Regions from separate parts of the Streptomyces sp. NPDC046915 genome, predicted to be linked through region 3. Evidence: riboswitches for the same ligand, from Rfam matches in the RefSeq annotation. Region 3 holds a riboswitch; each other region holds the start of a gene.

Region 1 (3,318 bases), on a different contig from region 3:
CTACCTCCTCCTCGCCGAGGCCGCCTAACGCCGCGATTGAACCTCCTTGCTGTGCGCGACGTATGAGTCACCATGGGTGGCGCTGTGTCACCCGGACCGCGAGCGGTGGCCACGTGTTCCAACACGGCGCCGAGAGGAAAGGGCTGAACAATTTCATCATTATCGAGCCGTCCCGTCAGCAGCGAGCCCGACATGGCCGTCCTGGCACGGCGGACGGACGGGAGGATCGAGGGCGGCGGCGGAATCCATGTGCCGGGTCTTGACGGGCTCCGCGGTGTGGCCGCACTGTACGTGGTCCTTTTTCACTGCTGGCTGCTGGCCTTTCCAGGGTTTCCCAAGAACTCGGGCCCGTCCTGGCTGGGCTGGCTGATGTACGGGCGTCTCGCCGTCGTCTTCTTTCTCGTGCTGTCCGGTTTCTCGCTGGCCATTTCCCCCGCGCGCCACGGCTGGCGGCAGGGAGGTATTGCGCGGTTCCTGCGGCGCCGCGCCTGGCGCATCCTTCCCCCGTACTGGGCCGCACTCGCATTGAGCGTGGTGATCGGTTACTTCGTCGTACCCGCCTCCCATCATGGGCCGCCGAACGTCAGAACCGTTCTCGTGTACGGTCTGGTGGCCCAGGACATGTTCACGGCTCGCACACCGAATGGGGCATTCTGGTCGATCGCCGTGGAGGCGGAGCTGTATCTCGTCTTTCCGCTGCTGCTTCTTGTCCGGCGACGACTGGGTGCGGTACTCCTGATCAGCGGTGTGACCCTACTGGTGGCCTTACGTGGGCTGCTGGCGGAAAACGCATCGCCGATGGAAAGTGACAACTGGCTGGCCCCGAATCTCGCGCCCGTATTCGTCGCCGGTCTGGTCGGCGCGGGAATCATCGTTGCGCGAGAAAAGGTCCGGCGCCTGCCCTGGCATTGGTTCGCCGCTCTGGCCGTCATGCCGGTGATATCGCTCATCGCCGTCCGGGGATCGACCTGGACGATACATCATTACTTCTGGGTTGATCTCGCCATCGCACCCGCCATGACGATGTTCCTGGTGGCGGTCGCCACCGGGCGTCCGGCCTCTGTGATGCGGCTCCTGGCCACCCGGCCCATGCGCAGCCTCGGCAATTTCTCCTACAGCCTTTACCTCATTCATCTTCCGATCGTCATGGTCGTCGTGCGGAAAGTCGCCCCGGAGTACGTGTCGGCCGGACTGCCCACGTTCTGTGTCACCGTGGTCCTGGGGCTGCCCGCCTCGGTCCTGTCGGCCTGGCTGTTCGCAGAGCTCTTCGAGATGCCCTTCAAGCGAAACCGATCCTGGAAGTCCATGCTCTCGGCGGGACGTTCGCGCTGACCGGCCTGTCCCGCCTGCGGTCGGCCCCGCGGCTCGAGAGGAAGGTCACGCCCGGTGGTGCGGTCTTGGCCGTGTCCGCGTCACGCGGTACGGTCTGTCCGATATCGACGACGGCGAGACGGAAGCCGGTGGGAATCCGGCACGGTCGCGCCACTGTATGCCAGGCGCCCTTCGGGGCGTCCGGCAAGTCAGACCCGTGGCCGTCGTCCACTGCACCACCGAGATGGGACGCGAACTCCCAGAGGAGGTACTGCCATGGCGCAGACCGTCGCCCAGCCGACAGCCACCACTCCCGCCGTTCCCGCCACGCTCCCGCTGAAGGCGATAGCCCCCTGGGCGGTCTTCTTCGGCATCCTGATGCTCGTCCTGCTGTACTTCGTCGGCGCCGAGCAGGGCGCCACCTCCGTGCTCAACGGCACGGACGTCCACGAATGGGTGCACGACGCCCGCCACCTGCTCGGCTTCCCCTGCCACTGACGCGAGGGACGCCGCACGCCCATGAATTCCGCAACGGTAAGGAATCTCCTCGTGCGGGGCATGCTCGCCGGCCTGGCCGCCGGCGTGCTCGCTCTGGTCGCCGCCTACCTCCTCGGTGAGCCGAATGTCGACAAGGCGATCAGCTTCGAGGACGCCCACTCCCACGAGCACGAGATGGAGGTCGTCTCCCGCTCCCTCCAGTCCACGGCGGGGCTCGCCACCGGCGTCCTGGTCTACGGGGTCGCCTTCGGCGGCATCGCCGCGCTCGCGTACTGCTTCGCGCTGGGCCGGGTCGGCCGCTTCGGCCCGCGGGCGACGGCGCTGCTGCTGTCCGGCTGCGCGCTGCTCGCCGTGTACGTCGTGCCCTTCCTGAAGTACCCGGCCAATCCGCCGTCCGTCGGTGAGCCCGACACCATCGGCAAGCGGACCACCCTGTACTTCCTGATGATGCTGCTCAGCGTCCTCCTGGCGATCGCCGCCACCATCCTGGGCAAGCGCCTCGCGCCCGGCCTGGGCACCTGGTGGGCGACGGTGGTCGCGGTGGCCGCGTTCGCCGTCGTGATCGGGCTGGCGTACGCGTTCCTGCCGGCCGTCAACGAGGTGCCGAAGGACTTCCCGGCCACCCTGCTGTGGCGGTTCCGCCTGTCCGCACTGGCCGTCCAGACCGTCCTGTGGGGCGGATTCGGCCTGCTCTTCGGCGAGTTGGCCGAGCGGCAGCTGAATCCCAAGCCCGCGGCAGCCTCGTCCGGGCGGACGGTTCCCGCCTCGAACTGAACGCTCCGGGATACGAGAGGGCCCCTCGGAAACCTCCGAGGGGCCCTCTCGCGTCAAGGGGGACGCGCCCGTAGGGTCTCAGCGCGCCGAGACGGTGTCCGACGTGGCCGGCGGCTGCCCGAGCCGCAGATTCCACCGTCCGGCCCGGCCAGTGAGCTCCGTGGCCGTCAGCGGCGGTACGTCCAGCCGCCAGAAGGCGGATGCGGGCAGGCCCAGTACATGAACGACCGCGGCTCGAACGACTTCCGGCTCGACCACGGCGAGCGTACGGCCGTCCGTGTCCCGCACGGCGTCCAGCCAGCGCCCGACCCGCTCGCACACGTCCCGCACCGACTCGCCGCCGTGTGCCGCCCAGCCGGGGTCGGCGAGCCAGTGGCCCACAGCCTCCGGCTCGGCGGCCGCCACCTCGTCAAGGGTGCGGCCTCGCCAGCGGCCCACGTCCAGACCCCGCAACTCCGGCGTCTGGACGACGTCGAGACCGAGTGCCACCGCCGTCTCCCGGCAGCGCGTGCTCGGGGACGTGGCCACCCGGGCCGGCGAGGGCAACGACCCGGCCGCCGAGCGGGCGCGGGCCGCCCCACCGTCGTCCACCGAGTCGCCGTCGTAGAAGCGGGCCTGACGCAGCGACGGGCTCGTCGCGGCCGAGACGAAGGTGACACGGCTGGTCACGTGGCTGCTCCTCCTGCGGTCGGCATGGGACGCGGATCGCCTGCCTCGGTCGCGAACATAACAGGG
Region 2 (3,318 bases), on a different contig from region 3:
GACGTCGTAGCCGCCGTCGGCGAGTTCGGAGGGGTAGAAGGGGCTCAGCCACAGGGCGTCGACGCCCAGCGCGGCCACATGGGGCAGGCGCTCGGCGATGCCCCGGATGTCGCCGAGCCCGTCGCCGTCGGCGTCGGCGAAGCTGCGGGGATAGACCTGGTAGACGACGGCCTGGCGCCACCAGTCGGGGTTCCTGGACGAATGGTCGGTCACAGTGGCTCCCTTGGAAAGGACGACAGGGGAGAGCCTGTCCACATTGCCGGGAAAGCGAACCTTCACACTCTGCGGAGTAGATCATTCCCAGTGTGGCGAAGTTGTGTTGAGCGCCGAACTCCCCTTGCTACAGCGCAGGTTGACAGGGTTCTGCCGGTCGACCCACCATGTGCACACGCTGTGGCGCATGTGACCGATGGGCCCGGTGTCTTCGACCTGCTTCGGCCTGCCGCGGTCCGCTTCGCGCTGCCTGAAGCACTCTCAGAACTCCTGATGGGATACACATGTCCATAGCGAGCCGTGCCACCACGCGCCGCCTGCTGGGGACGGGCGTCGCGACGCTCGCCCTCTGCGCGGCCTCCGTCGCCGCCGCCTCCGCGGCTCTGGCCAACGACGCGCCCGGCGGCGACGGCTGGAAGTCCGGCGGCACCTACAAGCCGGGGACGGGCGCGGGCACGGAGACCGGTACCGACCGCTGCCAGTTCTCGCTCGACGGCACCAGCTTCTACGACTCGGTGAAGGTCGACGACCAGAACCTCAAGCCCACCGAGGACGGCAAGGTCCACGTCAAGGTCCGCACCGCCGGTGACGCCTCCACCTGCACCGCCTCGCTGGCCTCCTACCTCGCCCACGGTGCCTCCTTCAACACCTCCGGCGAGCAGGTCTTCGTCGACTTCGACACCGTGACCGTCAAGCCGGGCCAGACCGACTCCCTCGACATCGCGGTGCCCGACGCGGGCTGCTTCGCGCAGATCGACCTGTACCGGGGCGCGGTGAAGTTCGACGGCAAGCTCGACGCCAAGGACGGCTTCGAGCACGGCGACCTGCCCAAGGGCCCGGATCACCCGGTCATCAAGGACAAGCTGATCGCGGCCTGGAACGGCGGCACGAAGGAGTGCGCCTCCACCGAGTCCGCCACGCCGACCCCCTCGGCGCCGGAGTCCGCCCCGGCCCAGCCGTCGACGCCGGCCAAGGGCAGCGACACCCCGACCCCGAGCGCCTCGGAGTCGAAGTCCACCGGCACGCCGACCCCGTCCGCCTCCGAGTCCACCCCGGCCGCGGCCCCGACGCCCGACGGTGGCGGCGGCGACCTCGCCGAGACCGGTGGCGGCAGCAGCTCCGGCATCCTCGCCGGAGGCGCGGCGGTGCTCCTCGCGGGCGGCGCGGCCATCGTCGTCGCGACGCGCCGCAAGCGGACCGCACGCGGCTGACCCTTCCAGGGGGCCGGGGCCGCTCAGTCTCCGTCGGCCGTGCAGTGCTTGAGCAAGCCCTGAACCTCCGTGTCCACCACCCGGTACCTGACCACCCGTCCCTCCTTCTCGCCCTCCACGACCCCCGCGGCCCGCAGCAGCCTGAGCGCCTGCGACACCGCGGGGTCGTTCATTCCGGTGGCGATCGCCAGGTCGGACACGGCGAGCGGGCCGGTGCGGTGCAGGGCGAGCAGCAGAGCGAGCCGCTTGGCGTCGGCGAGCAGGGAGAAGCGGTCGGCCCAGGCGCGCACATGGCCGGGTTCGCCGATCGCGGCGATGGCGTCGCACACCCGGTGACCGTCGATGGTGCGACGGTCCGCGCGGTCGGCAGGCACGAGATGCATACCGCCATGTTCGCAGGCGCCCTTCTGTGATCTTCCATACCTGCGCAGGTACGCAGCTATGCAGACGACCGCCCGCGCCCCTACGGTGGGCGGGCCGTGGTGCTCGGGAAGTCGATGCGATGTCGACGCGGCCCTCGCCACTGTGAATCGGGGAGTTCCCGTCCCGTCCGGCACCCGCCGGGCCACTGGTCGTACGACCGGGAAGGCAGGGACGGCGGACGCATGACCCGAAAGCCAGGAGACCGGCCACGGCAGCTCACGAAGTGATCCACGAGGTGCTGGAGCGTGAAACCGGATGACCCTGCCCGAGACCGTGCCCGAGACCAAGGCCGCCTCCTTCCGCTGGCGGCGCGAGGACACCGTCAAGACAGCCGGGCTGATGGGTGTGATCGCCGCCCTCCACGTCGTCGCCTTCGGCATCCTGTTCCTCCTCGTCGCCCCCGGTCACTACGAGGTCGGCTCCAAGGCCTTCGGCATCGGGCTCGGCGTCACCGCCTACACCCTCGGCATGCGGCACGCCTTCGACGCCGACCACATCGCCGCGATCGACAACACCACCCGCAAGCTGATGGCCGACGGCAAGCGGCCGGTCTCGGTGGGCTTCTGGTTCGCGCTCGGGCACTCCAGCGTCGTGGTCGTGCTGGCCGCGATGATCGCCGGCGGCACCCAGCTGGCGGGCCGGGTGATGAACGAGAACTCCCGCACCCACCAGGTGCTGGGCTTCATGGGTACGACGATCTCGGCCACGTTCCTCTATCTCGTGGCCGCGCTCAACCTCGTCGCCCTCGTCGGCATCCTGCGCGTCTTCAGGGCGATGCGGGCGGGTTCGTACGACGAGAAGGAGCTCGAACAGCACCTCGACTCCCGCGGCTTCATGAACCGCCTCCTCGGCCGCCTCACCAGGTCCATCACCCGGCCCGGCCAGATGTTCCCGCTGGGCTTCCTCTTCGGCCTCGGCTTCGACACGGCGACCGAGGTCACGCTGATGGTGATGGCCGGCTCGGGCGCGGCGGCGGGACTGCCCTGGTACGCGATCCTCTGCCTGCCCCTGCTGTTCGCGGCCGGCATGAGCCTGTTCGACACCCTCGACGGCACGTTCATGAACTTCGCCTACCAGTGGGCGTTCTCGAACCCGGTGCGCAAGGTCTTCTACAACCTCACCATCACCGGCCTGTCCATCGCCGTCGCCTTCGTCATCGCCACGATGGAACTCCTCGGCCTCGAACTCGGCAACGTCGGCTACCTCATCGTCGGCCTGTTCGTGGTGGTGTGGGCGGCGGCACTGGCGTACTGGAAGCTGGCCAGGGTCGAGGAACGCTGGACGGCACAGGCACAGGCACAGGCACCGGCACAGGCACAGGCACAGGCACAGGCACCGGCACAGGCCGACACCGACCAGGTGTGCTGACCGGACAGGCCCGCAGGGTCCGCCGCCGGCTACACGTACGCGGCCAGCCCCTCGGACAGCAGCGTGAAGGCGTGTTCGGCGTCGGCGACCGCCTCCGGGTAGC
Region 3 (3,318 bases):
ACGCTCGAAAGAATGCCTGGGTAAATGGAAAGCTTCTCGCTGATCCTCGCGATTGTGGTCGTAACCGCACTCGCGTTCGATTTCACGAACGGTTTCCACGACACCGCCAACGCGATGGCCACCACCATCTCGACCGGCGCGCTCAAGCCCAAGGTCGCGGTGGCCATGTCCGCCGTGCTCAACCTTGTGGGTGCCTTCCTGTCCGTGGAGGTCGCCAACACGATCTCCAAGGGTCTCGTCGACGAGAACGGCATACGTCCCGAGGTCATATTCGCCGCCCTGGTCGGCGCGATCCTCTGGAACCTGCTGACCTGGCTGGTGGGGCTGCCCTCCAGTTCCTCGCACGCCCTCATGGGCGGCCTGATCGGCGCCACCGTCGCCTCCGCGGGCTTCGGTGCCGTCCACGGTGACGTGCTCGTCACCAAGGTGCTGCTCCCGGCGGTCGCCGCACCGGTCGTCGCCGGCATCGCGGCGATGCTCGCCACCCGGTTCTCCTACGGCATCGGCAAGGACGCCGAGGGCGAGGCCACCCGCAGGGGCTACCGCGCCGGCCAGATCGCCTCGGCCGGTCTGGTCTCCCTCGCCCACGGCACCAACGACGCGCAGAAGACGATGGGCATCATCACCCTCGCGCTGATCGCCGGCGGTTCCATCGCCCCCGGCTCCAACCCTCCCACCTGGGTGATCCTCTCCGCGGGCATGGCCATCGCACTCGGCACCTACATCGGCGGCTGGCGCATCATCCGCACCATGGGCAAGGGCCTGACCGAACTGGAGCCGCGGCAGGGCTTCGCGGCCCAGACGAGCGCCGCGACCGCCATCCTCGCCTCCTCCCACCTCGGCTTCTCCCTCTCCACCACCCACGTCGTCTCCGGCTCCGTGATGGGCGCGGGTCTGGGGCGCAAGGGCGGCGTGGTCCGCTGGTCCACGGCGACCCGCATGTTCGTCGCCTGGGCGCTGACCCTCCCGGCCGCCGCGCTGGTCGGCGCGCTCGCCGAGACGGTCACGGACCTCGGCGACTGGGGCACCGCGCTGGTGGCGGTCTTCCTCGTGGCCTCCAGCGCCGCGATCTGGAAGCTCTCCCGCCGCGAGGTGGTCGACGCGACCAACGTCAACGAGACCGAGGAGCCGGCCGGCGTGGTCACCACCGCGATCGCCGTCGTCACCCCGCCCCCGGTGGGTGTGGTGGCCGAGGACCTGTCGGCCACGATCCCGTCCCCCGCGGCACCCGTCGCCGCCGACCCGGCGACCCCGCCGGCCGCCGCCGTCTGATCCCGGGCACCCGGGCACCAAGAAAGCAGCTCTGTTATGAAGATCGACTGGGCAGCCCTCGGCTCCGTCTTCGGCGTCAGTCTCGCGGTCACCGTCGGCCTGGTGGCCCTCTTCACCCTGGGCGTCCAGGGCCTGTCGCGACGCGAACGCGCCGTCGCGCAGGGCGACTCGGCGGCGCTGGCCGTCGCCGGCGCGTACGTGTGCTTCGCGGGATGCGCGGCAGCGGTGGCCTACGGGATCTACCTGATCATGAACAAGGCCTGACCGAGGCCTCACAGGCTCCTCCCCGACGACTTCGAAGATTTCGAAGGCTTCGGGGAGGAGCCTTTTCGTATGCCGCCCCGCCGTCGCCCGGACCTCGATGTGGGCCTCAGCACACTCTCCCGATGCAGGTCAACAGCAAGTTGACGGCCCTTCCGGGGCCGTGGTGGACTTCCGGGGCCATGTACGGCGGCAAGGGAGGAAGCCGGTGTGAATCCGGCGCGGTCCCGCCACTGTCACCGGGGTAGGTAGCCCCGGGAGCCAGGAACTCCCACCGCCGGTCTCGTCGAACCAGGGCGCGGACACCCTGAGTGAGGACATATCGCCATGCTCGCCTGCCGTTCGAGGTTCAGCACCAGGTCGCAGCCCGACCCCACGGCCGGCTGAGCCGATGCGTGCCGATCGCGTCTTCGCGTACGGCGCCGCCGCCGGCCTCCTCGGCGACCAGCTGCTCGGTGATCCGCGACGCGGGCATCCGGTGGCCACGTTCGGGCGGGCCGCCGGTGCCGTGGAGCGGGTGCTGTGGCGGGACCACCGGGGGTGGGGCGCGCTGCACACCGCGGTGTGCGTGGGCGGTGCCGTCGGGCTGGGAGCCGTCGCCGCCGCGGCCGTACGTCCCTCCCGTGCCGCCTCCGTCGCGCTGACCGCCGCCGCCACCTGGGCCGTCGTGGGCGGAACCTCCCTCGCGCGCGAGGCCCGTGGCATCGGGCGTGCCCTTCAGGCCGGGGACGTCGAGGCTGCCCGGGCGCGGCTGCCGCACCTGTGCGGCAGGGACCCGCAGACGCTCGACGCCGACGGGATCGCCCGTGCCGTCGTGGAGTCCGTCGCCGAGAACACCTCCGACGCGGTGGTGGGCGCCCTGGTGTGGGGAGCCGTGGGCGGGGTTCCCGGGCTGCTGGGCTTCCGGGCCGTCAACACCCTCGACGCCATGGTCGGGCACAAGTCGCCCAGGTACCGGCGGTACGGGTGGGCCTCGGCCCGGCTCGACGACCTCGCGGGCTGGCCGGGGGCACGGCTGACCGCCGTACTGGCCGCCGCGGCCGGGGACGACCCCCGCGGTGCCGTACGGGCCTGGCGCGCCGACGCGGACAGGCATCCGAGCCCCAACGCCGGTCCCGTGGAGGCGTCGTTCGCGGGCGCGCTCGGCGTGCGGCTGGGCGGGACGCTGTCGTACGGCGGGCGGGTGGAACACCGACCGGTGCTGAACCAGGAGGGACGAGCCGTCGCCGTACCCGACATCGAACGCGCCGTACGGCTCTCGAAGCGCGTCGGCCTGCTCGCGCTCGGCGTCGGCGTCGCCGCGCGCATCGTCGTGAAGGGACGTGGGAAATGAGCGGGGGTCTCCTCGTCGCCGGCACCACCTCCGACGCGGGCAAGAGCGTCGTCACGGCCGGCATCTGCCGCTGGCTGGTGCGGCAGGGGGTCAAGGTCGCGCCCTTCAAGGCGCAGAACATGTCCCTCAACTCGTTCGTGACGCGCCAGGGCGCGGAGATCGGGCGGGCGCAGGCCATGCAGGCGCAGGCGTGCCGCGTCGAGCCGACCGCGCTGATGAATCCCGTGCTGCTCAAGCCCGGCGGGGAACAGAGCAGTCAAGTGGTGCTGCTGGGCAAGCCCGTGGGCGAGCTGAGCGCGCGCGGGTACCACGGCGGGCGGCAACAGCGATTGCTGGGGACCGTGCTGGAGTGCCTGGAGGAGTTGCGGGGCACGTATGACGCGGTGATCTGTGAGGGGGCCGGCTCGCCCGCCGAGATCAATCTGCGGCGGACCGACATCGTGAACATGGGG
Region 4 (3,318 bases), on a different contig from region 3:
GCGTCGAAGTCCGCGGTGCCGCGCGGCCGCGTCGCACTGGCGGAGTCCTCGCTCACCGCGAAGCGGAAGCCCTGGACGTCGCCGTCGGCGGGACGCGCGGTCGACGGGCCCTGCGTGGCGTACGTCCAGTGGCCGCCGGTGCGCTCCCAGAAGGACCAGTAGCGGTAGCCGGTGGCCTGGGCCTGCCCGGCCGACACCACGCACAGGAACGCGGCCAGGAGTACCGCCCCGGCACGGCGGACGACGGTCACGGCTGCTGCTTCCTGCGGCGGCCGCTGAGCAGGAAGCCGATGCCGATGCCCGCGACGAGGCCGGTGCCGACGATCCACCACACCTTCGTCGCCTTCGTCCCCGAGTCGTGCTCGGCCCGCTCGGTCTCAGCGCCGGTCGCCCGAGCCGTCTGCGGCGCCGGTCCGGTCGCGTCGAGCGCCTTCACGAGGTCCGTGCCGCCGGAGTCGTGCGGGTCGGCGCCCATCGCGTGCGCGGCGAGGATCAGCTGGGCGTAGGCGGCGGGGCCGCTCTGCTTCGCCCACCGCGCGGAGTTCGTCACCAGCCAGGCGTACGGCTCCCGCGCCTGCCTCATCCGGCCCTGGGCGGCCAGCGCGACGACCGCGTCCGCGGTGTTGCCGTAGTCGGGCTGGTCCTTGGCGCCGGGGAGCGCCGAGGTGAGGTGGGCGGTGTCGTGCATCTCGTCCGCCAGATATGCGGCGCCGTTGCGGGCGATCTCCCGCGGGGTGAGCGGCTTGCCCGAGTCGGCGCAGGCGTTGCCCTCCTCCACCGCCTTCCCGGCCGTCGTCACGAAGCCCTTGCCGAGCGCGCCCAGCACCCCGGCGGCCGTCGCGTCGGCGTTGGCCGCCAGTTCGCCCTTCTTGTCCGGCTGGTAGGCGAGGGCGCCGCCGCCGTCCTCGTCGCAGGGGATGGACCACTTGGCGAGCAGTTCGGCCGGGGTCCTGCCCTCGGTACGGAGCTGGAGCGGCTGCTCCCCGGCCGCCGCGAGCGCGCCGATGACGACGGAGGTGGAGTTGGTGTCGCTGGGCGAGCCCGGCGTGTAACTCCAGCCGCCGTCCTTGTTCTGCATCATCTTCAGCCAGACGACGGCCTTGTGGACCTCGCCGTCGTGCTCGCCGAGCGCGTGCAGGGCCTGTACGGCGGCGGCCGTGCTGTTGGTGTCGGCCTGGGCGCCGGTCGCCTCGCACGTCTTGCCGGGGTCCGGGCGGTAGGCCGCGAAGCCGCCGTTGGCGCACTGCTGCCCGACCAGCCAGTCGACGGCCTCGGCGGCGGGCCGGACACCGACCGTGCGCTGGGCGAGCAGCGCGAGGGACTGCCGCCACACGCCGTCGTACTTCGGGTCCGCGCTGCCGTACAGCCCGGACGGGAGCGCCTTCGACGGGGAGGGCGACGGCGACGCGGCCATGGCGGGCGCGGCTGCGGCTATGACGCCGATGGCGGCGAGTACCGCGGCACTGCGGCGGACGTTCATTGGCGGCTTCTGCCTCTCCCTGCGGGGGAGCACGGGCAGCACGGGGACACCCCGCGCGGCTCGGCCCCGTAGACCTCGACGGTGCCGCGCACGGCGGGCCGCCGCGCACGTGAGCCGGTCAACTTCCCGTGCGTGGCGGTCCGGCTCACCGTCGTTGAAACGGCTCACGGTTGCGGGTCAGCGCCGGAATTGCACCGGCTTCGCCCCGTACGGGTGTGATGACGCCCGGACACTCTACCCGGCGGTAGACAGCGGCTGGGAGGCGGCTGCGCGCCAGGGGCACAGGCGAGGTGGTCAGGGTCGCGCCATGCCGTCGACGGGGAGACTGCTGGGTTCCGGCCGGACAGCCGACGTGTACGAGATCGACGAGGCGTGGGTGCTGCGCCGCGACCGGGAGGGGCGGGGGGACGCCGCCGCCGAAGGGGCGGTGATGACGTACGTGCGCGAACACGGTTACCCGGTGCCCCGGGTGCGGCCGTCCGGCTCGCGCACCGACCTGGTGATGGAGCGGCTGTCCGGGCCGACGATGCTCGCCGCCCTCCTGGACGGCTCGCTGGGCCCGGCCGAGGCGGGCGCCGAACTCGCCCGGCTGCTGCGGCTGCTGCACGCCGTTCCCGCCCGGGACTCCGCCGGCCCCGGTGCCCGCGTCCTCCATCTGGACCTGCACCCCGACAACGTGATCCTCACCCCGGACGGTCCCCGGGGCATCGACTGGAGCAACACCGAGGACGGTCCGCCCGGCCTCGACTGGGGCATGTCCGCGGTGATCCTCGCCCAGGCCGCCGTCCCGTCCGACCTGACGGAGACGGGACTGACCGAGGCATGGCGGCGGCGCGCGGCCAATCCGACGATGAGTGCCAGGGAGGTCGAACTCCTCGGGGGGACCGTGGAGTTGGTGCGGACGCTCACCCGCTGACGACCAGGGCTGCCCCGGGGTGTCCCGGGATGCCCAGGGATGCCCAGGGTGTCCCGACCCCCGATGCCGCTCCCCCATAGGCGGCACCCGGGGCCGGGGCCGGGTGGCGTCATGATCCTGTCCCGACCGGACCTCAACTGTCAACGATTGCTGCCTAATTCAGCAGCTGTCATTGACATCACTTCTCGACCGGCGGGCGACCCGGTAGCCTCGCGTCAACTCAGCCACGGAACCGACGACATGCCCAGGGGGGACCTCGGTGAGTGACGCCCACGCCCCGCTCGCCGGCCTGCTCGAACGGCTCGGGGAGCTGACCGAACGGCCGGGCCGGCTGCCCGAGGTCCTGGACGTGACCGACCTCTCGTACCGCACCGGCATCCCCGCCGAGGTGGTCGCCCGGTTGCTCGGGGGCGGCACCGCACCCGAGACCGGGCTGGCCGAACGGGTGCGGCAGCGGCTCGACTTCATCCGCGAGACCCGGCGCCGGCCGGACGGCAAGCGCTACGCGCTGGACGAACTGGCCAGGATCGCGGGCACCAGCCGGCAGTGGCTGAGCGAGTGGCGCAAGAGCGGCATGCCGAGCCTGGAACACACCGACCGGCTGCGCAGGTTCTTCGGCCTCCCGGCCGGATACTTCACCGCGGACGAGCCGGAGGCCCTGTACGAGGCGCTCCAGCCGGTGCTCCAGAGCCTGGAGGCGCAGGCCGACCCGCTGCTGCGGCTGCGCGAGAGCGGACTGGTACGACTGGCCATGCGCGCCCCGCGGATGAATCCCCGTCAGCTCGCCACGCTCGCCGACCTGGCGGAGATGATCATCACCTCCGAGGACACGTACGCGAGCGCGGACATCACGAAGGACGGTCAGTGAGCCGGAAAAGATCGCCGAAGCGCTTCCTCGCCCAGCTCGTCCGCGACACCGCCC

The links. Region 3 has a riboswitch for cobalamin ahead of ABZ915_RS42275 (cobalamin biosynthesis protein). Riboswitches for the same ligand answer to the same signal wherever they lie in the genome.
Region 1: another riboswitch for cobalamin. It lies ahead of ABZ915_RS01305 (CbtB-domain containing protein); the one in region 3 lies ahead of ABZ915_RS42275 (cobalamin biosynthesis protein).
Region 2: another riboswitch for cobalamin. It lies ahead of ABZ915_RS09580 (HoxN/HupN/NixA family nickel/cobalt transporter); the one in region 3 lies ahead of ABZ915_RS42275 (cobalamin biosynthesis protein).
Region 4: another riboswitch for cobalamin. It lies ahead of ABZ915_RS32140 (prenyltransferase/squalene oxidase repeat-containing protein); the one in region 3 lies ahead of ABZ915_RS42275 (cobalamin biosynthesis protein).

What each region holds. Positions count from the first base shown of each region.
Region 1 is NZ_JBEYXB010000001.1:304,137-307,454, reverse strand. Features, by position in the region: partial or broken gene ABZ915_RS01315 (glycogen debranching protein) at 1-28, shown strand, start outside; gene ABZ915_RS01310 (acyltransferase) at 193-1,332, shown strand; cobalamin riboswitch at 1,407-1,551, shown strand; gene ABZ915_RS01305 (CbtB-domain containing protein) at 1,588-1,809, shown strand; gene ABZ915_RS01300 (CbtA family protein) at 1,831-2,583, shown strand; gene ABZ915_RS01295 (histidine phosphatase family protein) at 2,662-3,252, opposite strand.
Region 2 is NZ_JBEYXB010000003.1:307,163-310,480, forward strand. Features, by position in the region: gene ABZ915_RS09565 (glycoside hydrolase family 13 protein) at 1-213, opposite strand, end outside; gene ABZ915_RS09570 (LAETG motif-containing sortase-dependent surface protein) at 498-1,424, shown strand; gene ABZ915_RS09575 (metalloregulator ArsR/SmtB family transcription factor) at 1,448-1,807, opposite strand; cobalamin riboswitch at 1,888-2,073, shown strand; gene ABZ915_RS09580 (HoxN/HupN/NixA family nickel/cobalt transporter) at 2,103-3,215, shown strand; gene ABZ915_RS09585 (helix-turn-helix domain-containing protein) at 3,245-3,318, opposite strand, start outside.
Region 3 is NZ_JBEYXB010000027.1:60,435-63,752, forward strand. Features, by position in the region: gene ABZ915_RS42265 (inorganic phosphate transporter) at 25-1,272, shown strand; gene ABZ915_RS42270 (hypothetical protein) at 1,309-1,536, shown strand; cobalamin riboswitch at 1,684-1,824, shown strand; gene ABZ915_RS42275 (cobalamin biosynthesis protein) at 1,925-2,866, shown strand; gene ABZ915_RS42280 (cobyric acid synthase) at 2,863-3,318, shown strand, end outside.
Region 4 is NZ_JBEYXB010000014.1:174,337-177,654, reverse strand. Features, by position in the region: gene ABZ915_RS32145 (SCO2322 family protein) at 1-251, opposite strand, end outside; gene ABZ915_RS32140 (prenyltransferase/squalene oxidase repeat-containing protein) at 248-1,480, opposite strand; cobalamin riboswitch at 1,594-1,730, opposite strand; gene ABZ915_RS32135 (phosphotransferase) at 1,788-2,396, shown strand; gene ABZ915_RS32130 (XRE family transcriptional regulator) at 2,656-3,264, shown strand; gene ABZ915_RS32125 (hypothetical protein) at 3,261-3,318, shown strand, end outside.